2 regions of the Thermosinus carboxydivorans Nor1 genome follow, and region 1 is predicted to be linked to the other one. Evidence: riboswitches for the same ligand, from Rfam matches in the RefSeq annotation. Region 1 holds a riboswitch; the other holds the start of a gene.
What was found. A riboswitch is a leader RNA that binds a small molecule or an ion and turns the genes downstream of it on or off. The one in region 1 is predicted to bind glycine.

Region 1 (4,212 bases):
GGTATTGGTCGTCCTGCTCCAGCGCTTGGGCTTGTTTGATGTTGGCGTCGATGCCGGGATGATACTTGCCGGAAGCGATAATCTCGGCAAGCGATTTTACCGGCGTGTTGGCATCCGGAGCAGAAAGATAAGCGTTAAGGTGAGGTTTCAGGTCGTAAAGATGCACGCTGATTTCAGCGGCAATTTTTCCCGCGTCAAGGTCAGGTGTGTCAAGGCCTATGGCGGTTGCACCGAATGCTTTCAGTTCTTCTACGGCCCGGTCGGCAACTTTGTTTACTTCAGCGTGAACCGGTTCTTTGCCGAAAAAGCTGCGCAGGATGCCGATACGTTTACCTTGCAGTCCGTTTGCTTTCAAATGCACAGTATAGTCTTGTTCGGCATGGCCGATGCTCCAGACGGTAGCTTCGTCCGCCGGGTCATAACCGACCAAAACGTTCAGCAGTTTCGTGGCGTCACTAACGGTGCGGGCCATCGGGCCAGCGGTGTCCTGGGTAAAAGAATAGGGGATTACGCCGGCGCGGCTGATTAGTCCAAGGGTGGGGCGGATGCCGACGATGCCGCAGGCCGACGCGGGGGAACGGATGGAGTTTACCGTGTCAGTGCCGATACCGAGCAGGCCGAAGTTAGCGGCAAGTGCCGCCCCCGTTCCGCCGCTAGAGCCGCCCGGGGTACGGGTAAGGTCGTAGGGGTTGAGTGTTTGGCCAAGGATGGAGCTGACGGTTTCGCCCCAGATGGCAAATTCATGGAGGTTTACTTTCGCCAGAATAATGGCGCCGGCGGCGCGCAGTTTTTTGGTTACAGTTGCATCCTCAGGCGGCACATAGTCCGCAAGGCTTAACGACCCGCCCGTAGTCGGCATATCTTTGGTGTTGACATTGTCTTTAAGCAGGACGGGGATGCCATGCAGGGGGCCGACCAGTTTACCGGCAGCGGCCAGTTTAGCGTCCAAGGCGGCTGCTTCTGCCAGTGCATTGGGGTTTATGTAAATGACGGCGTTGAGTTTCGGACCCTGTTTGTCGTAAGCGTCAATCCGCCGCAAATACCATTGGATCAGGTCTACCGTGGTTAAGTTACCGGACAAGTACGCTTGATGCACATCGCTGATGGTTGTTTCTTCAAGATGAAAAGACGTAAAGATTCCTCCCTTATCCTCGGCCTATCTTTACTAAAATAAAAAATAAAAGTTATTTTTGATTTCTACGCCGCCTGCCCATTTCCTTTTTCTGTAAAAAATAAATAGTGCGGCGTGTGGCGCGGGTAACGCAGCATCTTGCCAGCCTGCCGGAATAGCTGCCAATAAGGGTCATGGTGTAAAGCGCCGCGTAAAACTGAATTTTAGAAAAACACATCTCGACTTGATTTTTGGAAACTTGTCCACTACAATAATGCTTGTTATCTGGATAACTAAATATGCCGGATGATGCTAAACGGAAGAGCGGCCGTAAGGCCCGCCGAAGGAGTAAAACTCTCAGGCGCTTTTTTAAGCGGGAACCGTTAGCGGACGGGACTCTGGAGAGACCCTGCAAAAGGGCGCCGAAGGGGCAATGCGGAGAGCTTTACGCTGTCCGCTAAATCTCTCAGGCAAAAGGACAGAGACGCACGGCAGGCCAAACTGACCGGTCGTTTGGCATTTGCATTTTCATCGCGTCTTGTCACCAGAGTCAAATCGCAGGATTTGGCTCTTTTTATTTTTCTACGATAAAAGGAGATGGTGACAATGGATTGGCTAAAACTACTGGATGAAATTGATAGTTTTGTGTGGGGGTCGCCGCTGCTTATTTTGCTTGTCGGCACCGGGATTCTGCTTACGCTGCGGCTGCGCCTTTTGCAGGTTGTACGGCTGCCGCTCGCGCTCAGGCTCATTTTTTCCGCCAAAAACGACGGTGCCGGTGATGTCAACAGCTTCGGCGCCTTATGTACCGCTCTGGCGGCTACGGTTGGCACTGGGAACATTGTCGGCGTGGCGACGGCTATTTATGCCGGCGGCCCGGGAGCGCTCTTTTGGATGTGGATGGCCGCCTTTTTCGGCATGGCCACCAAATATGCCGAGGGGCTGCTGGCCGTGAAGTTTCGGTCGGTCGACGCCAACGGGGAAATCGCCGGCGGTCCGATGCACTACATTGAAAAGGGGCTTGGTGCGCGGTATCGTCCGCTAGCCGTGATGTTCGCGGCCAGCGGCGTATTGGTCGCCTTTTTCGGTATCGGTACCTTTCCCCAGGTCAATGCCATCGTTGATAGCGTGCAGTTGACGTTTGGCGTGCCGGTGCCTGTTACTGCCGGCATTATCACCCTGCTGGTCGCGATGATTACCTTAGGCGGCCTGCAGAGTATTGCCAGTGTTTCCGAGAAAATCGTGCCGTTTATGGCCGTGTTTTATGTAGCGACGTGTATAGGCGTGTTGGTCGTATTTGCCGACAAACTGCCGGAAGCCGTGCGGCTGGTTGTATCCAGCGCGTTTACCGGCACGGCGGCGACCGGTGGCTTTATGGGAGCCACGGTGATGATGGCCATTCGTAATGGCGTGGCTCGCGGTGTGTTTTCCAACGAGTCTGGTTTGGGCAGCGCCCCAATTGCTGCGGCCGCAGCCAAGACCAAGTGGCCGGCCGAGCAAGGTCTTATTTCTATGACCGGTACATTTATTGACACCATCATTATTTGTACCATGACCGGGTTGGTGCTTGTCGTGACTGGTGCCTGGCAAAGCGGCCTCAAAGGCGCGGCGTTGACCCAGCAGGCCTTTGCCGCCGCTTTTCCGGTGGCTGGGTCGTACGTGTTGACCTTCGGTCTGGTGCTGTTTGCTTTCACGACCATTCTTGGCTGGAACTATTACGGCGAGCGCTGCTGCGAATATTTGTTCGGTGTTAAAGGCATCAAACCGTATCGCTGGACGTTCATCGCCTTGGTAGCGGCCGGCGCGTTTCTCAAACTGGAAACCATCTGGCTCATCGCCGATATTGTCAACGGCCTGATGGCCCTGCCCAACCTGGTTGCCTTGCTGGGCTTATCCGGTGTGGTCGTCCGGGAAACAGAGCGGTACCTTGCGTATCTGCGGATCGAGGAAGCAGAAACTGAGGCAATGCCTGCAGTTGAAGATGTTCAGGGTTAAAGAAATGCCTTAAAGCTATTTTGGGGTATTGGTGTAAGCTGCGTAGAGTTCCCTGGTGGTAATAAACTCGACAAATGCTTTAACCGGTAACAAATTTAAGGCCGAGTGCCGGCACAGTAGCCAGGTTCGCCGCACCAAGGGCTCGCCGTTTTGCCAGAAGAGTTCTTGCGTAAACAAGGACGGCTGGTTATCCAGTCCGATCGCGGGCAAAATCGCCCAGCCTAAGCCACTGTGAACAAGTTGGATGCAAGTGTCCATCTTGTCGACTTCCATGGTGATGTGCGGCGGACAGGAGTAACGCTCGTGCCACCAGTTTTCGATCATCGCTTGTAAGGATGAGTCGGTGTTATAACTAATGCCTGGATAAGATGGTAGCTTATCCAGGCTTATTTTTTTGTGGGTGGCCAGACAGATGGGTTCTTCTCGCAACAATATTTTCGTTTCCGGCCAGGAATAATCGCCGCGGAGAATGGCGACGGCTATTTCTTCTTTATGTAATAATTTGTTGATTTGGTAGCTTAACCCGGTTTTGACGGTAATTTCAATGTCGGGGAATTGCTCGACAAAAGTTTTAAGAATGGTCGGCAGTTGGTAGTGGGCGAAAATAGATGATACGCCCAGCCGTAACGTCCCTTGAATGGTATTTTCCATGTTTGCCAAGTGGTCTTTGACAAGTTGCAGGCGTTGCAGCATTTCTTCAGCATATTTGCGCAGATATTCCCCTTGTGGTGTCAAAAACACGCCACTGGTTGAACGGTGAAAAAGTTTGGTTTTAAATTCGGCCTCCAAATTTTTTAAGCGGTAGGTGAGGGCGGGCTGGGATATATATAACCGCTCGGAGGCTTTGGTGATATTTTTTTCCTCACAGATGGTTTTCAGGATAAGCCAGTCTTTATCGTCCACGGCGCCCACCTCGGTCAATTATTGTTGCAATAAAAAAATTTGATTGTAACGAATAAAATGCAAATATTTCACTTATAACACTTATTTTACTATACTGATTATCGAAATTAAATAATATTTTTTTACAACTTGCAAGGAGGAGTAACATGGGGGCGAATGTCAGAATTCCGGCCGTTATTATGCGGGGGGGCACCAGCAAAGGC
Region 2 (4,212 bases), on a different contig from region 1:
GATAAAACGGATGGATCCCGGCGCTCACTACGACTTTACTGCGGCCGGTAGCACCACAGGCCATGTTCATCGCTTCCGCCAGGGCGGTAGCCCCGTCGTACAGCGAAGCATTTGATACGTCCAGGCCGGTCAGTTCGCAGATATAGCTCTGGTACTCCCAGAGAGCCTGCAGGCCGCCCTGGCTGATTTCCGGCTGATACTGCGTATAGGCGGTGTAAAATTCCGAGCGGCCGGCCAAGTGAGATACAACCGCCGGAATAAAATGGTCATAAGCGCCCGCTCCCAAAAAACAAGGCATCTGACCGACATGGACATTTTCGGCCGCGCGCTGCTGCATTAGCTGCAGCACTTCCAGTTCACTCAGGGCCGGCGGCAAATTAAGCGGGCGGCCCAGCCGCACCGCCGGTGGAATATCCTGAAAGAGCTCATCGACGCTGCTGACGCCGATGGCCGCCAACATGGCCTGCCGGTCGGATTCGGTGTTGGGCAAATAATGGCGCCCGGCCATTTATTTTCCCCCCTCGGTCAGCGCGCGGTAGTCCTCGGCGCTGAGCAGGCCCTCCAATTCGGAGGCATCGTCCAGTTCAATAACGGCCAGCCAACCTTCCCCGTAGGGATCCTGGTTGACCACTTCGGGACGGTCGTTTAACGCCTCGTTCACTTCCACAACCGTACCGCTGACCGGTGCATAAATATCGGAAACGGCTTTAACCGATTCGACCACGGACAGATTGCCGTGCGCCTTAACTTTTTTGCCGACGGCGGGCACCTCGATAAAAACGATATCTCCCAGCTCATGCTGGGCATAGTCGGTGATGCCCACAACCGCACGCGTCCCCTCGACGCGAACCCACTCGTGGTCTTTGGTGTACTTAAGTTCCTGCGGGATATTCATAGTTTATTTCCTCCTTTTATAAAATGGTTTGGTAACAACCTTGGCTTCTACCAGTTTGCCGCGGATTTCCACCGCCACTTCCGTCCCCGGCGCCGAAAACTCCGTTTCCAAAATGGCTAAGGCCAGGTTTTTATCAAGGGTGGGGGCGTAGGTGCCGCTTGTCACCGTGCCGATGACCCGGCCGGCGGCATGACAGGTATAGCCGGCGCGGGCAATACCCCGCCCTACCATCTCGATCCCGACAATTTTGCGCCGGATGCCGGCGTTTTTCTGGGCCAGTAGCGCCTCATAGCCGATAAAGCTTTGTTTGTCAAACTTGACAAAGACGCCAAGACCGGCTTCGAGCGGTGTGATGCTTTCGGAAAGTTCGTGACCGTAAAGCGGCAAGCCGGCTTCAAACCGCAGCGTATCACGGGCGCCTAATCCGGCCGGCACCAGTCCCAGCGGCTTGCCGACCTCCATCAGGCGCTTCCATAGTCTGCCAGCTTCCTCCGGCGCGCAGTAAATTTCAAAGCCGTCTTCTCCCGTATAACCCGTTCGGGAAATCAAACAGTCTATTCCGTCAACGCGGACATGCCGGCGCAGCCAATAATATTTAATGGTGCTCAAATCTTCATCGGTCAACCGCTGCAGGATGGCTTCGGCCCGCGGGCCCTGCAGCGCCAGTTCGGCGGTAACATCGGAAATATTTTTGACGGTAACGTCATAGTTCGCCGCGTGCTGCACCATCCAGGCGTAATCTTTGTCAATATTGGCGGCGTTAATCACCAACAGATATTCTTGTTCGCCAAGGCGATAGACCAAAAGATCATCAACCACCCCGCCGTGGTCATAGCACATGGGAGTGTACATCACCTGGTTGACGGCGAGACGGGAAGCATCATTGGTCACCAGCCTATTCACAAAGTCGGTGGCGTCCGGCCCGCTGACCGACACTTCTCCCATGTGGGATACGTCGAAGAGTCCTGCCGCCTGCCGCACGGCCCGGTGCTCTTCAATAATGCCGGTATACTGCACCGGCATGAGCCAGCCGCCAAATTCGATGATTTTGGCGCCGCTAGCCACGTGGATGTCGTAGAGGGGCGTCTTTTTGTCGCTCATAAAATCCTCCCTTCAGACTATATTATTATTTGTTCCAAAAAGCACAAAAGAAAAAAAGGACACTAAGTAAGCGCGGCGCTTACTCTGTCCTTTTACCTGAGAGATTGCCTAAATTCGGCTCCCCTTCGGTGACCGCAGCATGCGGTTCTCTCCAGAGGCGTGTCAAACCAGGGTCCTTTTGCCTGAGAGTTTCTCGCCTGTTTGCTCCTTCGGCGCCGCCTAAGGCGGTCTCTCCCCCGGTCATCATCCAACTTTATGCTTTTGGCATATAGTTTCTCTGCCAATCAGCCTTTTCCTGCCCGAATATTGCGTTATTATCCATATTTTTTCCATGAACAAACGTTTGTCAAACATATGTTTTTTTCTTATAATAAAGACAAGTAACACTTGGTTGGGCAGGTGGAGCCTATGGAAATAGAGCAAAAGCTAAAACTGCTGGGTGAAGGCGCCAAGTACGATGTATGCGCCTCGACGGCCGCCCGCCCTGGTAAACATCGGCGGCCGGCCATCGGCCAAACCAGCCCGGCCGGCGTCTGCCATTCGTTCACTCCCGACGGGCGCTGTATATCTTTATTCAAAGTTTTGCTTACGAACTACTGCGAACGCGATTGCGCCTACTGTCCCAATCGCGCGGCTCGCGACGTGCCCCGCACCCGCTTTGCCGCCGACGAGCTAGCAAAGCTGTTCATGGAGTTCTACCGCCGCAATTATGTAGAAGGGCTGTTCCTGAGCTCAGGGGTTTGGCATTCCACTGCCCGCACCATGGAAGAGATTATCAAGGTTGCCGAAATCCTGCGCTATCGTTACCACTTTGGCGGCTATATCCATCTAAAAATTATCCCTGGGGCCACGCCGGCCGAGATTGAAAAAGCCGCCGCCCTGGCCAACCGTATTTCCCTTAATATGGAGGCGCCGACCGCAGCGCACCTTGCCCGGCTGAGCCGCACCAAACAGTTTGACGACGAGCTGCTGTCAGGCATGGCCAACATCCGCAACGTCCTCCGACACCATCAGAATACCACCCATTCTACCCAATACATCGTCGGCGCTGCTGGCGAAAGCGACCGGGATATCCTCTTGTCTGTCACCCGGCTTTACCGGGAATACGAATTAAAACGCGCTTATTTCAGCGCTTTTCAACCTGTCGCCGCCACGCCGCTGGCCACTGTCCAGCCCACGCCGCTGCTGCGGGAAATCCGTCTCTATCAGTCGGATTTTTTGCTGCGCCTGTACGGTTTTTCCTTTGACGATATTGTTTTTGACGCGACCGGCAACCTGGATCTATCTCTCGACCCTAAACTCGCTTATGCGCTGCACAACCCCCAGCTGTTTCCCCTGGAAATTAACAAGGCTTCTTACCGCGAACTGCTAAAGGTTCCCGGTATCGGTCCGCGGTCAGCGGCCAAGATTGTCCAGGTGCGGCGCGCCTACCGGTTTAGCGACCCCGCCCAGCTCAAAAATATCGGGGTAGTCATCAAACGGGCCTTAGCGTTTCTCACCGTCAACGGCAAATATTACGGCAACCGCCGATTGCTCCAAGCGCCCAAACGTGAATACTATCAACAACTCAGCCTCTGGGGTGATGACCGTGATCTCCTGCTCGCCGACCCCCGGGTCGATAATTAAAGCGGCGATATTGGCCCAAATCCACAACGACCTGCCTTGCTTCAAGGGAGACCACGCAGCACTTGGTCTGTTTATGTATACCGACCAGCTGGACGCCGATCTTACCGCCCTCCCCTGTCTGATAGAACAATTACGGCAAAACTGCGGCCTAAACGCCAGCTGGCTACTCGGTTCGCCGGGACGCACGCTGACCCGGCTGATTGCCGCCAATCTGCGTTACGCGTCCCCTGACCGCGCCGCCGTTATTTTCGCCGCCGTCGAGCAATCTCTCCGCTACGGCCATGCTTATTGTCTGTGCGGGGTCAGCGAAGTCAGTAAGTTATTTGTCAACCGGGCCCGGGCTATTGCCCGGGAAATTCATAAGATGCTGGGGTTTATCCGGTTTCAGCCCGCCCCGGACGGGGCACTCGTGGCTCGCCCCAAGCTATTTCATGACACGGCCGACCTTATCCTGCGCAAATTCGCTGGCCGTTACCCCAAGCAGCGGTTGGTTTTGCTCTTGGACGACCGCGCTCTCGCCCTGGAAAACAGGCGCTTGTTTACCGTGCCGGCCGCCGATTATCTGCCGCATATTGCCGTCGACCGTTTCA

Region 2: another riboswitch for glycine. It lies ahead of gcvT (glycine cleavage system aminomethyltransferase GcvT); the one in region 1 lies ahead of TCARDRAFT_RS03175 (alanine/glycine:cation symporter family protein).

The regions. Positions count from the first base shown of each region.
Region 1 is NZ_AAWL01000003.1:47,759-51,970, forward strand. Features, by position in the region: gene TCARDRAFT_RS03170 (amidase family protein) at 1-1,096, opposite strand, end outside; glycine riboswitch at 1,500-1,603, shown strand; gene TCARDRAFT_RS03175 (alanine/glycine:cation symporter family protein) at 1,718-3,106, shown strand; gene TCARDRAFT_RS03180 (LysR family transcriptional regulator) at 3,122-4,009, opposite strand; gene TCARDRAFT_RS03185 (2-methylaconitate cis-trans isomerase PrpF family protein) at 4,156-4,212, shown strand, end outside.
Region 2 is NZ_AAWL01000001.1:307,359-311,570, forward strand. Features, by position in the region: gene gcvPA (aminomethyl-transferring glycine dehydrogenase subunit GcvPA) at 1-508, opposite strand, end outside; gene gcvH (glycine cleavage system protein GcvH) at 509-895, opposite strand; gene gcvT (glycine cleavage system aminomethyltransferase GcvT) at 899-1,996, opposite strand; glycine riboswitch at 2,157-2,243, opposite strand; gene TCARDRAFT_RS01365 (putative DNA modification/repair radical SAM protein) at 2,405-3,622, shown strand; gene TCARDRAFT_RS01370 (DUF4130 domain-containing protein) at 3,585-4,212, shown strand, end outside.